Regions from separate parts of the Kocuria nitroreducens genome, predicted to be linked through region 1. Evidence: predicted binding sites of a transcription regulator. Region 1 holds the regulator's gene; the other holds the start of a gene.
The links. Region 1 encodes HspR, which represses chaperone genes until heat shock. Its sites were predicted from a motif close to AAGTTGAGTCNNNNNGACTCAACTT; they were not measured.

Region 1 (9,733 bases):
TCCACCTGGAGGGCGAAGTCGTCGCCGTGCTCCTCGATGCCGTGGATCACTGCCTTGCGCACGGCCGTGAGGGCGAACGCGTGGCGGATCGTGGCCGGGTCGCTGCGCAGGTCCTTGTAGAAGGAGACCATCAGGAAGGCGACGATCACGGCGAAGGGCAGGGCCGAGACGGTCACGAGGTTCTGCATGCCGGTCAGGGCGTCGTCACCGCCCACGAGCATCATGACGGCCGCGATGCCGCCGAGGCACAGGCCCCAGAACACGACGATCGTCCGGCTGGGCTCGGGCCGGCCCCGCTGGGAGAGCGTGCCCATGACGATGGACGCGGAGTCCGCGCTGGTCACGAAGAAGATGGCGATGATGACCATGGCCAGCACCGAGGTGACCGCGCCCAGGGGCAGCGCGTCGAGCATGCCGAACAGTGCGGCCTCCTGGCCGCCCGCGGCGGCCAGGTCGGTGCCGGTGCGCTGCAGGTACATGGACGTGCCGCCGATGACGACGAACCAGAGCACGCACATCGAGGACGGGACCACGAGCACCACGGTCACGAACTGGCGCAGCGTGCGGCCGCGGGAGATCTTGGCGATGAACATCCCGACGAACGGGGACCAGGACAGCCACCAGGCCCAGTAGAAGACGGTCCAGCCGCCCGCGAAGGCGGTGACGTCCTCGCCCCAGCCGCCGGTCTGCCCGGTCATCCAGAGGTACTCCTGCAGGTAGGTGCTGAACACCGCGGGGACCAGGTCCAGGATCAGGACGGTGGGCCCGGCCACGAACACGAACAGGGCCAGCAGGAAGGCCAGCAGAAGGTTGGTGTTGGAGAGGTAGCGGATGCCGCGGGCCACACCGGAGACGGCCGAGACCACGAAGGCGGCCGTGAGGACGGCGATGATGGCGATGAGGCCGCCGTTGCCGAGCGGCCCCCAGCCGGCGACGATCTCGAGGCCCCGGGAGATCTGCAGCGCGCCGATGCCCAGGGAGGCCGCGGTGCCGAAGAGGGTCGCGAAGATGGCGAACACGTCGATGAGCCGGCCCAGGCCGCCCTCGGCGCGCCGCTGGCCGATCAGCGGCACGAAGATCCGGCTGATGAGCGGGGGGCGCCCGCGGCGGTACGCGCCGTAGGCGACGGCCGCGCCGACCACCGCGTACATGGCCCAGGGGTTGAGGCCCCAGTGGAAGGCCGTCTGGACGAGGGCGTAGACGGTCATCTCCTCGGAGCCGGACTCCGCCCCGAAGCCGGGAACGCCGGCGCCGAAGTGGCTCAGGGGCTCGGAGGCGCCGTAGAACATCAGGCCGATGCCCATCCCGGCGGCGAAGAGCATGGCGAGCCACGAGAAGAAGGAGTACTCCGGCTTCTCGTCGTCCATGCCCAGCGGGATGCGGCCGGTCCGGCTGAAGCCGACCACGAGCATGAACAGCACCGCGGCCGTGGACAGGGCGGTGAAGAACCACCCGGCGTTGCCGGTGACCCAGCCCAGGGCCGCGGTGGAGGCGGCCGTCAGGGACTCGGTGGAAAGCACGCCCCAGGCGATGAACGCCACGATCAGCGCGGCCGTGACGAGGAAGACGACCTTGTCCGTGCCGTAGCGCAGCTTCTGGTCCTCGACGGCGATGCCGGGGACCAGGGCGGGATGGATGCCGTGCGGGTAGTTGATCTCACGCAGCACCTCCCGGGGCTTCGGCCGGCGGGAGGACTCGGCCGCGCTGGGCGGCTGCGGCGAATGGGGTGGCGTGCTGCTCACGAAGGCTCCTGAGGTGTCGGGTGCGTGCGGTGGCGTGTCGGTGCGTGCGGTGGCGTGCGGGGCGGACCCGGAAGTGTCGTCGGTGGCCCGCGAGACCGGGCACAAACAGCCCAGCGTAGCCGACGCCCTGTCGCTGGGGCAGGGAGTGCGGGGCTTCTCACACCCGCCGTCGCTCCTGAGTTGAGTCAACATGGCTCAAGTTAAGTTGACATCGGCGGCTCACGTGGCAGACTTGAGCCAGGAAAACTCAAGAACTTGAGACCTCCGGGACCCCAACCGGGCCGTTGCGGCCCACCCGGTTCAGCTCGACCCGAAGGAGAACACGCCCATGTCTCGTGCAGTAGGAATCGACCTCGGCACCACCAACTCCGTGGTGTCCGTGCTGGAGGGCGGCGAGCCCACCGTCATTGCCAACGCCGAGGGCAACCGGACCACCCCGTCCGTCGTGGCCTTCTCGAAGGACGGCGAGACCCTGGTCGGCGACATCGCCAAGCGGCAGGCCGTCACCAACGTGGACCGCACGATCGCCTCGGTGAAGCGCCACATGGGCACCGGGTGGTCCACGGACATCGACGGCAAGAAGTACACGCCGCAGGAGATCTCGGCGCGCATCCTGATGAAGCTCAAGACCGACGCCGAGTCCTACCTCGGCGACAAGGTCACCGACGCCGTGATCACCGTCCCGGCGTACTTCAACGACGCCGAGCGCCAGGCCACCAAGGAGGCCGGTGAGATCGCCGGCATGAACGTGCTGCGCATCGTCAACGAGCCCACCGCCGCGGCGCTCGCCTACGGCCTGGAGAAGGGCAAGGAGGACGAGCTCATCCTGGTCTTCGACCTCGGCGGCGGCACCTTCGACGTCTCCCTGCTGGAGGTCGGCAAGGACGAGGACGACTTCTCCACCATCCAGGTCCGGTCGACCGCCGGCGACAACCGGCTCGGCGGCGACGACTGGGACCAGCGGATCGTCGACTGGCTGCTGGCGCAGGTGAAGTCGAAGACCGGCGCCGACCTGTCCAAGGACAAGATCGCCCTGCAGCGCCTCAAGGAGACCGCGGAGCAGGCCAAGAAGGAGCTGTCCTCCGCCACCAGCTCCAACATCTCCCTGCAGTACCTGTCCGTGACCCCGGAGGGTCCCGTGCACCTGGACGAGCGCCTCACCCGCGCCAAGTTCGAGGAGCTCACCCGGGACCTGCTCGAGCGCACCGAGAAGCCGTTCAAGGACGTCATCGCCGAGGCCGGCATCTCCGTGTCCGACATCGACCACGTGATCCTCGTCGGCGGCTCGACCCGCATGCCCGCCGTCGCGGAGACCGTCCAGCGCCTGGCCGGCAAGGAGCCCAACAAGGGCGTGAACCCGGACGAGGTCGTGGCCGTCGGCGCCGCGATCCAGGCCGGCGTGCTCAAGGGCGACCGCAAGGACGTGCTGCTGATCGACGTGACCCCGCTGTCGCTGGGCATCGAGACCAAGGGCGGCGTGATGACCAAGCTCATCGAGCGCAACACGGCGATCCCCACCAAGCGGTCCGAGACCTTCACCACAGCCGAGGACAACCAGCCCTCCGTGTCCATCCAGGTCTTCCAGGGCGAGCGCCAGTTCACGCGCGACAACAAGAACCTGGGCACCTTCGAGCTGACCGGCATCGCCCCCGCGCCGCGCGGCATGCCGCAGATCGAGGTCACCTTCGACATCGACGCCAACGGCATCGTGCACGTCTCCGCGAAGGACAAGGGCACCGGCACCGAGCAGTCGATGACCATCACCGGTGGGTCCTCCCTCTCCAAGGAGGACATCGACCGCATGGTCAAGGACGCCGAGGCCAACGCCGAGGCGGATCGGGTGCGCCGCGAGGCGGCCGACCTGCGCAACAATGCGGAGCAGCAGGCGTACTCCGTCGACAAGCTCCTGAAGGACAACGACGAGAAGCTGCCCGCGGACGTCAAGTCCGAGGTGCAGGCGGACGTCGACGCCCTGAAGCAGGCGCTCGAGGGCGAGGACGACGACGCCGTGAAGACGGCCTACGACAAGCTGCAGCAGTCCCAGACCAAGCTCGGCGAGGCCCTCTATGCGCAGTCGCAGACCGAGGGCGCCGAGGGCGGCCCGGGTGCGGGCGCCACCGGTGCCACCGGTGACGAGGACATCGTCGACGCCGAGGTCGTCGACGACGAGGACGAGAAGAAGTGAGCATGCCCGACCCGACACCAGGACCCGACGAGAACGCGGACGGCCACGGCGCCGGGGACGCTCCCGGCGGGCCCGCCGCCCACCACGGCGAGCAGGGCGCGCAGGACTCCGGTGACAGCCCCCGCGAGGAGGCCGCGCCGGAGGGCCTGACGGTGGACGACATCCTCTCGACGCCCCAGTCGACCGACGCGGAGGCCGGGGACGCCGCGCCGGCGACCGCGGGGGAGGACTCCCCGGCGGCGGCCCTCGCCGAGGAGCGGCTCGAGGAGCTGCGCCGGCTGCAGGCGGAGTTCGTGAACTTCAAGCACCGCACTGCGCGCGAGAAGGAGCAGCTCCGGACCTTCGTGACGGGAGACCTCCTCCAGACGCTGCTGCCGGTGTTCGACGACATCGACGCGGCCCGCCAGGCCGGGGACCTCACCGACGGCCCGTTCGCGGCGATCGCGAACAAGCTCGAGGAGACCCTCGTCCGCCAGGGGCTGACCCGGATCGGGGCGGTCGGCGAGAGGTTCGACCCGAACGTCCACGAGGCGGTGCTGCAGCAGCCCACGAACGAGGTCGAGCCGGACCAGGTCTCGATGGTTCTGCGCTCCGGCTTCCGGATCGGCGAGCGCGTGGTGCGGCCGGCCCAGGTCGCCGTCGCGGTCGCCGAGTGAGGCCGGTCCCGGCCTGATCCCGGCGACGGCAGGGGAGGTCCGTCCCGCGGGCCTCCCCTGACCCGTCCACCGGTCCCCGGCGCCGCGGCGCCGGGGACGACCCCAGGACCACCACCGGGCCCTGCTCCGCAGGCCCCCGACCGGCCCCACAGAAAGGAGGCGTCATGGCCAGCCAGGACTGGATCGACAAGGACTTCTACAGCATTCTCGGCGTCTCCAAGGACGCGTCCGAAGCCGACGTCAAGAAGGCCTACCGCAAGCTCGCCCGCCAGTACCACCCGGACCAGAACCCGGGCGACGCGGAGGCCGAGCAGCGGTTCAAGGACATCACGGAGGCGAACTCCGTGCTCTCCGACCCCGAGGAGCGCAAGCAGTACGACGCGATCCGCGCCATGGGCTCCGGTGCGCGCTTCACCGCCGGCGGACCGGGCGGCGCCGGCGGCTCGGCGAACTTCGAGGACCTCTTCGGCGACATCTTCGGCGGAGGCGGCGGCGGTCGCCGACGCCGCACGACCTACTCCACGGGCGGGTCGGGTGGCCCGGGCGGGTTCGAGGACCTGTTCGCGCAGTTCGGCGGCCAGACCGGGTACGGGGCGCCGGGCGGATACGGCGGCTACCAGGCCCCGCCGGCCCGCGGGGAGGACATCCGGACGGAGACGACCATCCCGTTCCGCTCCTCGGTGCACGGCACCACGATCAAGCTGCGCCGCGGCAACGGCCAGGAGACCACGGTGCGGATCCCGAGCGGCGTGCGCGACGGGCAGAGGCTCAAGCTCGCCGGCAAGGGCCACTCGGGTCCGGGCGGCGCCGGTGACCTCTACGTCACCGTCCACGTGACACCGCACCCCTTCTTCACGCGTGGGGAGGGCACGGACGACGTCGAGGTCACCGTGCCGATCACGTTCCCCGAGGCGGCCCTGGGCGCCACGATCGAGGTGCCCGTGCTGGACGGCGGCACCGTGCGCGTGAAGGTGCCCGCCGGGACGTCCTCGGGCCGGCGCTTCCGCGTCAAGGGGCGCGGGTTCAGCACGGCCAAGGGCGCGGGCAACCTCATCGTGACGGTCGAGGTGCACGTGCCGGCCCAGCTCGACGAGCAGGCGCAGGCGGCCGTTCGCGCGTTCGCCGAGGCGACCGGGGGCGAGGATCCCCGCCTCGGGCTCGCCGAGAAGGCACGGGTCTGAGATGGCGCTGGACGCCGATCAGCCGCTGTTCGTGATCTCCGTGGCCGCGGAGATCGCGGAGATGCATCCGCAGACACTGCGCCAGTACGACCGGCTCGGCCTCGTCAAGCCGTCCCGCGCCCCCGGCCGGGCCCGCCGCTACTCCCAGCGCGACATCGAGAAGCTGCAGCAGATCCAGGTGCTGTCCCAGCAGGGCGTGTCCCTCGAGGGCATCCGGCGCATCCTCCAGCTGGAGAACCAGGTCGCGCTCCTGCGGTCGAGGGTGGCGGAGCTGTCCCAGGAGCTCGAAGAGGCCCGGGACCGGGTCGAGGAGTCCTCGCGGATCTTCGCCGCCGGTGTCGGCGGGGACGTGGTGCGCATGGCCCGCGGCGCCCGCCCCCGGGCCCGCAAGATCTCGCAGGCCGTGGTGCTGTACCGGCCCCCGCGCCAGCAGGAGCGCTGAGGCCGCACCGGTCCCCGGACCGGTGCGACCTCAGCGCAGGACCTTCTCGAAGCCCACGTCGTGGACGCCGCCCGGGTAGACCCGGGCGGCGCCTGGCAGCGGGACGTAGCCGCTGCTGCGGTACAGGGCGAACGCCTTGGGCTGGCGGTTGCCCGTGGTGAGGTGGATGCGGCGGTAGCCCCCCGCGGCGGCGAGCCGCTCGAGCTCGGCCAGGACGCGGCGCGAGATCCCGCGCCGGTGGTGCGCCGGTGCGGTCCACACCCGCTTGAGCTCGGCCGTGGCGTCGTCGTGCCGGCGGAACGCCCCGCCGCCCACCGTCGCGCCGCCCTCGAGGAGGAGCAGGAGCCCCCCGGCGGAGGCGGTGAAGTCGGCGACGGGGTGGTGCGTCATCTCCTCCGCCCCGATCGCGGGCCCGTAGCGCTCCACGTACTCGAGGTGCAGCCCCTCGAGCAGCGGGTGCGTGCGGGGATCGCCCGGGAGCACGACGACGAAGCCGTCCCGCTCCGGACCGGGGACTGCGCTCACGCCGTCCGGCGGTAGACGAGGTCGCGCGGGACGCGGCCGGCCTCCTGCGCCTTGCGCTCGAAGCTCGTGAGGACCCGACCCTCCCAGCGGGGGGCCCAGCCCGTGTCCGGGTGCTCGTCGTCGGCGAGCGGGCCCGGGTGGACGTTCTCGAAGTGCGGGGACGCGTCGAGGACCTCACGCATCACCAGGGCGTACTCCTGCCAGTCCGTGGCGAGCCGCCACAGCCCGCCCGGCACGAGCACCCGGGCGGCGAGCTCGGCGAACGCGGGGGAGACCAGGCGCCGCTTGTGGTGACGGGTCTTGTGCCAGGGGTCCGGGAAGAACACCCACAGCTCGTCGACCGAGGCCGGGGCGAGCATGTGCTCCAGGACCTCGGGAGCGTTGGCCTGCACCACGCGGACGTTGTGCACGCCGGCCTGGCCCGCCTTGAGCAGCAGATCAGCGATCCCGGGCTTGTACACCTCGACGGCGAGGAAGTTCCGCGCGGGGTCCTGGGCGGCGGCGTGCACGACCGCCTCCCCGAGCCCGGAGCCGACCTCCACGACCAGGGGCGCCTCGCGCCCGAAGGCCTCGGCCGCGTCGAACTCGTGGTCCGGGTGGACGGAGGTGTCCGTGCGCACGCGCGGGACGTCGAGCACCCGGGTCGGCGCCCAGTCGTCCCAGGCCTTCTGGCGGCGGGCGGTGAGGCGGTCGCCGCGGCGCACGAAGGAGTACGGCCGGCGGTGGAACGCCTCGGGGACGGGGCCCTGCGCGGAGCCCTCGGCGGGGGAAGGGGTGTGCTCGCTCATCGCCTCACATCCTAGGGGCAGGGCGGGCCACAGGCGCCTCGGCCCCGGGACCGGTCGGCCGGGACCAGCGCCGGCGCGGCGCCTCCCACGCCGCGAACCGGGCGAGCAGCTCGTCGGCGTCCTGGGCGACCACGGCGGCGTCCCGGTACTCGGGGCGCACGAGACCGGCGGCAGACATGGAGGCCACCGCGTCCAGCATGGGCCTCCAGCAGCCGGCCACGTCGAGGAAGCCGACCGGCTTGGCGTGCACCCCCACCTGCAGCCAGGTCCAGGCCTCGAAGATCTCCTCGAGGGTGCCCAGGCCGCCAGGCAGGGCCACGAAGCCGTCGGCGAGCGCGGCCATCTCCGCCTTGCGCTCGTGCATCGTCCGGACGATGCGCAGCTCGGTCAGCCCCGTGTGGGCCGTCTCGTCGTCGACGAGGGACTGCGGCATGACTCCGACCACCTCGCCCCCGGCGGCCAGGGCGGCGTCGGCGACGACGCCCATCAGTCCCACGTGGCCGCCGCCGTAGACGATGCCCACGCCGCGGCGGGCGAGGGTGGTGGCGAAGGCCCGGGCAGCCTCGGCGAACAGGGGGTCGGAGCCGAGGGAGGCCCCGGTGTACACGGCGAGTCTCATGGGACCATTGTCGCCGTCGTGGTCGCGGCCATGGTCGTCGCCGTCCTCGTCACGGTCACCGTCCGCGTCGTTGTCGTGGTGGTCGTGGCGGTGGCTGTGGTGGTGGCTGTCGCCGTCGTGGCCACTGCCGCGGCGTCGATAGCATGAGACGCGCCCCGCGCCCGCCCCGCAGACCCCTGCCGAAGGACCTCCCGTGAGCCCACCGCCGCCCGACGACCCCGTGCGCTCCCGCCTGCGTCTCTCCGGCGGCAAGGACCGGGTGGTGCTCGTGGCGGCCCTGGGGATCCTCAGCGCGGTGAGCCCGATGGCCACGGACATGTACCTGGCCTCGATGCCGGCCATGGCCGGGCACTTCGGCGCGTCAGCCTCCGCGGTGCAGCTGACGCTGACCACGTACATGATCGGCATGGCGGTGGGGCAGTTCCTGCTCGGGCCGGTCTCCGACGTGCTGGGCCGACACCGGCTCATGGTGGCCGGCAACGCGCTGTTCCTGCTCACCTCCGTCGCCGTGGTCCTGGCCCCGACCATCGGGACGGTGCTGGTCCTGCGGGCGGTCCAGGGCCTCGCCGGGGCGGCGGGCGTGGTGATCGCCCGCGCCGTGGTCTCGGACATCGCCTCCGGCCGCGGGGCCGCCAAGCTGTTCTCGATCCTCGCGACCATCACCTCCCTCGCCCCGGTGGTGGCCCCGCTGCTGGGCGGGGTGATCGCCACCGTGGCCCCGTGGCAGACGGTGTTCTGGGCGCTCGCGGCGTTCGGGCTGCTGATGCTGGCGTGCTCCGTGCTCGTGGTCCCCGAGACGCTGCCCTCGCACCGGCGGCACCGCGGCGGGGTCGGCGCGGTCGTCACCGGCTCCTGGCGGGTGCTGCGCACCCCGTCCTTCATGGCCTACGCGCTGGCGTTCGGCCTCGCGTTCGGCGCCCTGTTCTCGTACATCTCCGCCTCCTCCTTCGTGGTCCAGAACGTGCTCGGCTACTCGGCGCTCGGCTACTCCGTGGTCTTCGCCGTCAACGCGGGCGGCTCGATCCTGGGCGCGGTCGTCAACACCCGCCTCGTCGACCGGGTCGAGCCCGGCACGATCCTCCGGACCGCGATCGTGGTCATGGCCACCGTCAACGCGGTGGGCCTGGGCCTGGTGCTGGCCGGGGTCACCGGGTGGACCACCCTGGCGCACCTCTTCGTGAGCCAGACCTGCATCGGCTTCGTCATGGGCAACGCCGTGGCCCTTGCCCAGGGCCGGGTCCCGGGCCGGGCCGGAGCCGGGTCGGCGGTGCTGGGGCTCGTCCAGTTCCTCCTGGGAGGGCTCGTGAGCCCGCTGACCGGGCTGGCCGGTCAGCACACCGCGGTGCCGATGGCCATGTCCATGGCGGTGTGCTCACTGCTCGCCACGGGCGCGGTGCTGCTCGCGCGCCGGCTCTCGCGGCGGGCGCCGGAGGACCCCGCCGCCCGGCTCGGGCCGTGATCGGACGGGAACGGGCCGGGGCCACACCGTGGCCGAGTCGTCCGTCCCTGACGGAAGGACCGGCGGACCTGTGATTAGATGCCTTCTGCCGAGGCCGAGGTCACAGTCCCGTTCCGGCGCGATTCCCGATCCACCC
Region 2 (9,733 bases), on a different contig from region 1:
GTGGCCCTGGACCCGGGGGCGGGGCTGCCGGCGACCACCGGGACGCTCAACCTGGTCCCGCTGGGGCTGACCCTCGTCCCGTTCGCGCTCGCCTGGCACGCCGGGAGACGGCTGGCGCGGGCGTGCTGGGAGGGCCAGTTCTGGCAGCCGTACCTCAGTGGCCTGGCCGCCTACTCCGCGTTCGGCGCCGGCGCCGCGCTGCTGTTCAGCCGTGGTGAGGTCTCGGCGAGCCCGGCCACGGCCGCCGTCTTCCCGCTCGTCCCCGTCGCCCTGGGCGGGTTCGTCGGCGCGTACCGGGCCTCGCGGTCGCTGCCGGGGCTGATCGGCGTCAACGCCGCCGCATGGGTCGAGCGCACGAGCCAGTACTCCCGCTGGGCGGGGTCCTACGTGTGGGCGGTGCTGCGGGCAGGCTTCGTCGCGGCCGTCGCCGGGGTGGGGGCCGGGGCGGCCCTGCTCGCCGCCGCCCTGTTCTGGAACTGGAACGACGTGGTGGGCGTCTACCAGCGGCTCGGCACCGGCGTGCCGGGGGACACCGCGCTGACGGGGCTCCAGCTCGGCTACCTGCCCAACCTCGCGGTCTACGCCCTGGCCTGGGCCACGGGCGCGGGCTTCGACGTCGGTGCCGGCACGCACGCCTCGCCGCTGGGCACCGACTCCGGGCCCGTGCCGCTGCTCCCGGCGCTCGCCGCGCTGCCGCCCGCCGAGCTCCCGGCGTGGGCGCTCGTGGTGGTCGTGCTGCCGGTCCTGGCCGGAGTCCTCGCCGGCTGGTGGTTCCTGCGCGAGGGGGAGAACCACCTGGACGACTGGATGGCGCTGCGGCTGCCCGCCCGCTGGATCACGTACCCGCTCTCGACGCTGCTGACCGGGCTCTTCGTGGGCGCGGTCGCGGGCGTGCTGGTCATGCTGCTGAGCTGGCTGGCGCACGGCTCGCTGGGGCTCGGCCGGCTCACGGAGGTGGGGCCGGACGGACCCGCCGTGCTGCTGCTGTTCGGCGCCGAGGTGGCTGTGGGGGCGGCGGTCGGCTGTGTGGTGGGACCGTGGCTGGAGCACGAGCCGCCGTTCGCGCCGCCCCGCGGCGCGGAGGCCGGGGAGGACGGGACGCCGGCCGACCGGCGGGCGGCGGGCCGGCGGCGCCGGGAGGAGTCCGCGGCCCGGCGTGCCATGCGCTCGGCCGGCCGGCGGAACCCGCGGGCGGCACGCGGGCACGGGCCCGGCCAGAGCGCAGCCGACCAGGACGGCCCCGACCGGAGTGCGGCGGACGATCGCCAGGACGCAGCCCCGTGGGCGGATCAGGGACGGGCCGTGGCGGGCTCCGGGTCCGGGGGTGCGTTCGACGTGGACGCGGTTGAGGCGCCCGCGGCGTCGTCCTCCGACGCCGCGGCTGCCGGGCCGCCGGAGAGATAATTCCAGATCCCGTCCTCGAGCTCCTGCTGGCACTGCGCCGCTCCGGAGAGCGTGAGGGTGCCGGCGACGCACTCCTGGTAGGCCTGGGCCACCGGCCACAGGGCCAGGCGGGCTCCGCCGGTGAGCAGGCTCAGGGCGCCCAGCACGATCGCGGCGACCGCGCTCACCACCAGGAGCCGGCGCCGTCCCGTACCGCGGGAGCGCACCAGCGCCGCGATGCCCAGCCCGATCCCGAGGGCCGCCAGCACGACCCCCGCCACGGTCGGCCACAGGGTGGAGCCGACGAGCACCAGGGCGACCGCCGCGCACACCAGTCCGCCTCCTGCCGTGCGGGTCGCGGCGGTGCGTCGTGTGTCCGCGGGGGCTGCCTCGGGGCTCGGGCGGGGAGGGGTCATGCCCTTCACTCTAGGGCACCCCGGGGGCCGGTCCCCGCCCGCCCCACTACACTCGGAGGCATGCGCATCGTGGTCATGGTCTCCGGCTCCGGCACCAATCTGCAGGCGGTCCTCGACGCCGTCCGGGCGGGCCGGATCGACGTCGAGATCGCCGCCGTGGGCGCGGACAGGCCCTGCACCGGGCTGGAGCGGGCCCGGCAGGCCGGCGTCGAGACGTTCCTCGTGCGGCCCGGCGACCACCCGGACCGGACGCGGTGGAACCGTGCCCTGCAGGAGGCGGTGGCCGCCCGGGAGCCCGACCGGATCGTCTTCGCGGGGTTCATGCGGATCGTGGACGCCGAGTTCGTCGAGGCGTTCGCTCGGCGGATCGTCAACACCCACCCCTCGCTGCTGCCGTCCTTCCCGGGGGCGCACGCGGTGCGGGACGCCCTCGCCCACGGGGTCAAGGTCACCGGCGTCACCGTCCACGAGGTCGTCGCCGACGTCGACGCCGGTCCGATCCTGGCGCAGGCGGCGGTGCCCGTGGAGGACGGGGACACCGAGGACGAGCTCCACGGGCGCATCAAGGCCGCCGAGCGAGAGCTCCTCGTGGACACCCTCGGCCTCCTCGCCCGCCCCGTCCCGGTCCGGTGAGCAGGCCGGGCGCGGGTCCGTAAAATGGTTCCCGGCGGATCCCGCCGGCAACCACGACCCCGAACGCTTGGAGAACCTGTGAGCCCCACCCAGCTTGACCGTGTGCCCATCAAGAGGGCGCTGGTGTCCGTCTACGACAAGACCGGGCTGGAGGACCTCGCCACGGGGCTGCACCGGGCCGGCGTCGCGCTCGTGTCCACCGGCTCGACCGCACGGCGCATCGCCGCCCTGGGCGTGCCGGTGACGGAGGTCTCGGACGTCACCGGGTTCCAGGAGTGCCTGGAGGGCCGGGTCAAGACCCTGCACCCGCGGGTGCACGCGGGCATCCTCGCCGACCGCCGGAAGCAGGACCACATGGACCAGCTCGCGGAGCTGGAGATCGAGCCGTTCGACCTCGTGGTCGTGAACCTCTACCCGTTCGTGGACACCGTACGCTCCGGGGCGGGCCAGGACGAGGTCGTCGAGCAGATCGACATCGGCGGCCCCTCCATGGTGCGGGCCGCCGCGAAGAACCACGCGGCCGTGTCCGTGGTCGTGGACCCGACCTCCTACGACGCGGTCGTCGAGGCGGCGGCCTCGGGCGGCTTCGACCTGCGGGCGCGCCGCCGGCTGGCCGCCGCGGCGTTCGCGCACACCGCCGCCTACGACACCGCGGTGGCGACCTGGACGGCCCAGCAGTTCGAGCAGGACGAGGACGCCAGCTTCTGGCCGCCCTACGCCGGCCTGGCCCTGCAGCGCTCCGCCGCCCTGCGCTACGGCGAGAACCCGCACCAGAAGGCGGCGCTGTACGTGGACGAGGCCGCGTCCCCGGGCATCGCCCAGGCCGACCAGCGGCACGGCAAGGAGATGTCCTACAACAACTACGTGGACGCCGACGCCGCGCTGCGCGCGGCCTACGACTTCGACGAGCCGGCCGTGGCCGTGGTCAAGCACAACAACCCGTGCGGGCTCGCCGTGGCCACCCCCGGGGCCGAGGACCCGATCGCCGACGCCCACCGCAAGGCCCACGCGTGCGACCCGCTCTCCGCCTACGGTGGGGTCATCGCCGCCAACCGGACCGTGACCCGGGCAATGGCCGAGACCGTGAAGGACATCTTCACCGAGGTCGTCGTGGCCCCCGGCTTCGAGCCCGCGGCCCTGGAGATCCTGCAGGCCAAGAAGAACGTGCGCCTGCTCGAGCTGCCCGAGGGCTTCGAGCGGGACGTCCTCGAGCACCGGCAGGTCTCCGGCGGCGCGTTGCTGCAGGTCTCGGACCGGCTCGACGCCCCGGGCGACGACCCCGCCGGCTGGACGCTGGCCGCGGGGGAGCCGGCGGACGAGAGGACGCTCGCCGACCTCGCCTTCGCGTGGAAGGCGCTGCGGGCCGTGAAGTCCAACGCGATCCTGCTCGCCGACCAGGGCGCGTCCGTGGGCATCGGGATGGGCCAGGTCAACCGGGTGGACTCCTGCAAGCTCTCGGTGGAGCGGGCCAACGCCCTGGGCGAGGACGGCGCCGCGCGCGCGCGCGGCGCCGTCGCGGCCTCGGACGCGTTCTTCCCGTTCGCGGACGGCCTCCAGGTGCTCCTCGACGCCGGCGTGCGGGCCGTGGTCCAGCCCGGCGGCTCGATCCGGGACGAGGAGGTCGTGGCGGCGGCCGAGGCCGCCGGCGTGACGATGTACGTCACCGGAGCGCGGCACTTCTTCCACTGATCCGCCCGCCTCTGCGACGCCGTGCCGCGGCGCCCGGAGGGGCGGCGCCGCACGGCCGCCCGGACACGGCAACGGCCGCACCCCCCGGAAGGGGTGCGGCCGTTGCCGTGCACGCTGCTCGCGCCGGTCCGCGCAGTGGGCTCGCGTGCTCAGCGCACGCGCTCAGCTCACGCGCTCAGCTCACGCGCTCAGCAGCGTGGAGAGCACCCGGTTGAAGGTCTCCGAGGGGCGCATCACCGAGAACGTCTTGGCGTCGTCCGGGCGGTAGTAGCCGCCGATGTCGGCGGGCCGGCCCTGCACGGAGAGCAGCTCCTCGTTGATCGCGTCCTCGTTGGCCGCCAGCTGCTCCGCCACGGAGGCGAAGGCCTGGGCCAGCGCGGTGTCCTCGTCCTGGCGCGCCAGTTCCTGGGCCCAGTACAGGGCCAGGTAGAAGTGGCTGCCGCGGTTGTCGATCTCGCCGGCCTTCCGGCTCGGGGACTTGTTCTCCTCGAGGAAGGTGCCCGTGGCCCGGTCGAGGGTCTCGCCGAGGATCCGGGCGCGGGCGTTGTCGGACGAGGTCGCGAGGTGATCGAGGCTCGCGGCCAGGGCGAGGAACTCGCCGAGGCTGTCCCAGCGCAGGTGGTTCTCCTCGACGAGCTGCTGGACGTGCTTCGGCGCGGAGCCGCCGGCGCCGGTCTCGAACAGTCCGCCGCCGTTGATGAGCGGGACCACCGAGAGCATCTTCGCGGAGGTGCCCAGCTCGAGGATCGGGAACAGGTCCGTCAGGTAGTCGCGCAGCACGTTGCCGGTGACCGAGATGGTGTCCTCGCCGCGGCGGATCCGCTGGATCGAGAACGCGGTGGCCTCCTCGGGGGACATGATCTCGATCTGCAGGCCCTCGGTGTCGTGCTCGGTCAGGTACTGCTCGACCTTGGTGATGAGGTTGGTGTCGTGGGCGCGGGTCCGGTCCAGCCAGAACACCGCCGGCGTCTCGGAGGCGCGGGCGCGGGTCACGGCGAGCTTGACCCAGTCCCGGATCGCGACGTCCTTCGTCTGGCACGCGCGCCAGATGTCGCCGGGGGAGACCTGGTGCTCGATGAGCACGGCGCCGGAGGAGTCGACGACCTGGACGGTGCCCTTCGCGGCGATCTCGAAGGTCTTGTCGTGGGAGCCGTACTCCTCCGCCTTCATCGCCATGAGGCCCACGTTCGGCACCGAGCCCATGGTGGTCGGGTCGTAGGCGCCGTTGGCACGGCAGTCGTCGATGACCACCTGGTAGACCCCGGCGTAGGAGCTGTCCGGCAGGACCGCGAGGGTGTCGGCCTCCTCGCCGTCGGGGCCCCACATGTGCCCGGAGGTGCGGATCATGGCCGGCATCGACGCGTCGACGATGACGTCGGAGGGCACGTGCAGGTTCGTGATGCCCTTGTCGGAGTTCACCATGGCGAGCTTCGGGCCCTCGGCGAGCCCCTTGTCGATCGCGGCCCGCACGTCGTCGCGCACCTCGGCCGGCAGGGGGTCGAGGCCGTTGACGATCGCGGCCAGCCCGTTGGCGGAGGAGAGGCCCGCCTTCTCCAGGTCCGCGCCGTGGGCGGCGAAGAGCTCCGGGAAGAAGGCCTCGATGACGTGGCCGAAGATGATCGGGTCGGAGACCTTCATCATGGTGGCCTTGAGGTGCACCGAGAGCAGGACGTCCTCCCGCTTGGCGCGCTCGACCTGCTCCGCCAGGAACGCGTCCAGGGCGGCGGCCCGCATCACGGTGCCGTCGACGACCTCGCCGGCCAGCACGGGGACGGACTCCTTGAGGACCGTGGTGCTGCCGTCCTCGCCGACCAGCCGGACCGTCAGGGCGTCGTCGTCCGTCATGACCACGGACTTCTCGTTGTCCCGGAAGTCGTCGGCGCCCATCGTGGCGACGTTCGTCCTCGACTCCGCCGTCCACTCGCCCATGCGGTGGGGGTTCTTGCGGACGTAGTTCTTCACGGAGGCCGGGGCGCGGCGGTCCGAGTTGCCCTCGCGCAGCACGGGGTTGACCGCGGAGCCCTTGATCTTGTCGTAGCGGGCCCGGGTCTCCTTCTCCTCCTCGGAGCGCGGCTCGTCCGGATAGTCCGGGAGGGCGACGCCCTGCTCCTGCAGCTCCTTGACCGCGGCCTTGAGCTGCGGGACGGAGGCGGAGATGTTGGGCAGCTTGATGATGTTGGCCTCGGGCGTCTTGGCCAGCTCGCCGAGCTCGGCGAGGGCGTCGTCCACCCGCTGGTCCTCGGGCAGCCGGTCGCTGAACGCGGCGATGATGCGGCCGGCCAGGGAGATGTCGCGGGTCTCCACCTCGACGCCGGCGGTCGAGGCGTAGGCCTCGATGATCGGCTTGAACGAGTAGGTGGCGAGCAGGGGAGCCTCGTCGGTGCGGGTGTAGATGATCTTGGCCATGTGCGGGTTGTCTCCCAGGATGTCGTCGGATCGGTGGTGTGGCTTCCTGGTGCCAAGATACCCGAGGCGGCGCCCCGCCCGCTGTCGGGCCGGAGGGTGCGGACGGCCCGGGCGCGGCGGCGGGTCCGTTCCCCGCGGGGAACGGGCCCGCCGCCGAGGCGTCCCGCTCCGGGCGGGGCCGGTGCCGGGGGTCCGGGCTCAGCCCTCGGTGGACTGCGTGGCCCCGGCGCCGTTGACGAGCTCGCCCTCGCCGATCACGCGGTCGCCGGACTCCTCCCGGCCCTCGCCCAGAGCCTGCTGCTCGCCCTGGCCGGAGACCACCTGGATCTTGCGCGGCTTGGCCTGCGCCGTGACGGGGATCGTCACCGTCAGCACGCCGTTGTCGTAGTTCGCGGCGATGTTCTGGATGTCGATGCCCTGGCCCAGGTTGAGCTGGCGGACGAACGAGGAGCTCTGCCGCTCCCGGGTGATCCACTGGACGTCCTGCACCTCGGGCAGCTCCCGCTCCGCCCGGATGGTCAGCAGCTGGCCGTCGACGTCGACGTCGACGCTCTCGGGGTCGATGCCGGGCAGGTCCGCCCGGAGGATGTACTGGTCGCCGTCCCGGTACAGGTCCATGGGCATCTCGCGCAGGCCCTGCCGGGCGAACAGCGAGGCGGCGAGTCGGTCGAAATCGTTGAACGGGGTGAACATCGTGGCCACGTCAATCATCTCCTCAACCATATGAGCAATGTCTTCGACATTTAGTTGAGTCGGATTAACTCAACTGTCACCCATGATAATCCTGCGTTCCATGGTCTTCAACGGGTACGGGCCCGCATCGCCCAGGGCGAACCGCCCCTCAGCGGGCGTCGTGGGGGTACCGCACGCCGATCCGCTCCCGCACCCGGTCGAAGAGCTCGACGAGCTCGAGGGAGTCGGCCCACGGCATCACGGGGGACTCGAGCAGGCCCTGCTGCACGCAGCGCGTGGCCTCGCGCATCTCGAAGACGTATCCGGCGCCCGCCACGTCCACGCGCTCCACGATGGGGGCGGTGCCGGTGCGGGCGCCCTCGGCGCTCTGCAGCACCAGGGTGGTCGGGCAGTTGATCCGTCCCTCCACGCGCAGCCAGCCGTCCGTGCCGCTGATCGTCACCTGGTGAGGGACGGTGGAGGACAGGGTGCCGCTGACGTGGGCCCGGCCGTGCCCGAAGTCCAGGGTCAGGGCGGTGTCCAGGTCCACGTCCGTGGCGCCGAGCTCGGCGCGGGCGCTCCAGCGCTCCGGCGCCCCCAGGACCGCGGACGTCCACGTCAGGGGATAGACCATCATGTCGAGCAGCACCCCGCCGCCGTCGGCCCTGCGGAACAGACGGTGGGCCGGATCCAGGGGCCGGTGCGTACCGATGGATCCGTCGACCGAGCGCACGCGGCCGAGCCTGCCCTCCCGGATCCAGCGCATCGCGGTGCGGAAGCCGGGGGTCATGCGGGTCCAGACGGCCTCCATGAGGAAGACGTCGTGCTCGCGGGCGAGGCGGAGCAGGTCCCGGACCTCCGCCGCGGTCATGGCGAGGGCCTTCTCGCACACCACGTGCTTGCCGGCCCGCAGCAGCGCCGACACGTCCCGGTGGTGGTAGCCGTGCGGGGTGGCCACGTAGACGATCTCCACGTCCGGGTCGGCCGCGAGACGGTCCAGGCCCGTGCTCGTGGCGGTGCTGCCGTAGGCCCGTTCCACCCCGTGCCGGCGGGCGAAGTCCTCGGCGCGGTCCTGGACCCGCGAGCTCACGGCCACGAGCCGGGCGTCGGGCAGCGCCGCGATGTCCGGCACCACCTTCTCCGCGACGTCGGCGGTGCTGACCACGCCCCACCCGAGCGTGCGGCCGGTGGCGGTGCCGGGGGCGTCCAGGTGGGCGGCGTCGAGGGAGGCGTCGACGAACGGGCTGAGGGTCTGGGCAGGCATGGGCGCATTCTGCCACGCCGTCCGTCGTCCGCGGTTCCGCCCGACCGCACTGATCGAACGACCGTTCGTGGCGTAGGCTGGGCGCGTGCCCCGGGTGAGCCAACAGTACAAGGACGAGCGCCGCCGCGAGATCGTGGCCGCCGCCAGCGCGTGCTTCCTCGAGCACGGCTACGAGGGGGCGTCGATGCACCGGATCATCGCCGCCACGGGGCTGTCCGCGGGAGCGCTGTACAACCACTTCCCGAGCAAGCAGGAGCTCGTGGCCGCGGCCGCCCGCGCGGCCCTGGACCGGGTGCTGGCGGCCGCGGAGAACGAGCCCGGCGCCGATCCCGCGGCGTGGGTCGTGGGACTGCTGGAGCGGCTGGCCGCGGACCCTGCCACCACCCGCCTGCTGCTCATCACCTGGGGCGGAGCGGTGAGCGACCCCGGTCTGGCCGCGCTGGCGGGCGAGCACCTGGGGCGCATGCGGGACCGGGTCGAGGAGCGCTACGGGCGGTGGGCGGTCGACGAGCTGGGGCTCGACGCCGAGGCGGCCCGCCAGTGGGCCGGGATGTTCGCCCAGGCCATCCTCTCGGTGCTGCAGGGCTGGGTGGTCCAGTCGTGCCTGCTGCCCGGCTTCGACCACGGCGCGTACCTGGACTACGCGCGCACCCTCGCGGCGCAGTGACGGCCGGGACTACGCGCGCACCCGCGCGGCGCAGTGACGGCCGCAGGAACGGGCCGCCGGGCCGGGGTCAGGCGTTGAGCAGGCGGTGCTCGGCGGAGAGCTGCACGTAGGTCCGGGCGTTGGCGCGGACCTTCTCCTGCTCCTCGTCCGTGAGCTCGCGCCGGACCTTCGCCGGCACCCCGGCCACCAGGGACCGGGGCGGCACCACCGTGCCCTCGAGGACGACGGCGCCCGCGGCCACGAGCGAGCCCGTGCCGATCACCGCGCCGTTGAGGACGGTCGCGTTCATCCCGACCAGGACCTCGTCCTCCACGCTGCACCCGTGCACCACGGCGCCGTGGCCGACGCTCACGTCCGCGCCGATCGTGCAGGGGTGGCCGGGGTCGGAGTGGACCACCACGTTGTCCTGCAGGTTGGACCGCGCGCCCAGCCGCACGGGGGAGCGGTCCCCGCGCACCGCGGCGCCGTAGAAGACCCCGGACTCCGGTCCCAGCTCGACGTCGCCCACGACCGCTGCGGTCGGGGCCACGAAGGCGGAGGAGTCGACCCGGGGCGCGTGCCCCGCGTGCGGGAGGACCAGGCCGTGCGTCGTGGAGTGTGCCA

Region 2: a site for HspR is predicted at 7,272-7,296, ahead of ACFYE1_RS04660 (Hsp20/alpha crystallin family protein). Genes of this name have one in related genera too.

Annotation. Positions count from the first base shown of each region.
Region 1 is NZ_JBHZTC010000022.1:41,009-50,741, reverse strand. Features, by position in the region: gene ACFYE1_RS14645 (BCCT family transporter) at 1-1,742, opposite strand, end outside; gene dnaK (molecular chaperone DnaK) at 2,071-3,927, shown strand; gene ACFYE1_RS14635 (nucleotide exchange factor GrpE) at 3,924-4,583, shown strand; gene ACFYE1_RS14630 (DnaJ C-terminal domain-containing protein) at 4,748-5,764, shown strand; gene ACFYE1_RS14625 (heat shock protein transcriptional repressor HspR) at 5,766-6,206, shown strand; gene ACFYE1_RS14620 (GNAT family N-acetyltransferase) at 6,237-6,731, opposite strand; gene trmB (tRNA (guanosine(46)-N7)-methyltransferase TrmB) at 6,728-7,519, opposite strand; gene ACFYE1_RS14610 (LOG family protein) at 7,524-8,138, opposite strand; gene ACFYE1_RS14605 (multidrug effflux MFS transporter) at 8,332-9,597, shown strand.
Region 2 is NZ_JBHZTC010000005.1:94,464-104,196, reverse strand. Features, by position in the region: gene ACFYE1_RS04685 (cell division protein PerM) at 1-1,404, shown strand, start outside; gene ACFYE1_RS04680 (hypothetical protein) at 1,290-1,799, opposite strand; gene purN (phosphoribosylglycinamide formyltransferase) at 1,860-2,432, shown strand; gene purH (bifunctional phosphoribosylaminoimidazolecarboxamide formyltransferase/IMP cyclohydrolase) at 2,511-4,121, shown strand; gene ACFYE1_RS04665 (NADP-dependent isocitrate dehydrogenase) at 4,302-6,527, opposite strand; gene ACFYE1_RS04660 (Hsp20/alpha crystallin family protein) at 6,726-7,238, opposite strand; gene ACFYE1_RS04655 (Gfo/Idh/MocA family protein) at 7,369-8,463, opposite strand; gene ACFYE1_RS04650 (TetR/AcrR family transcriptional regulator) at 8,549-9,130, shown strand; gene ACFYE1_RS04645 (gamma carbonic anhydrase family protein) at 9,198-9,733, opposite strand, start outside.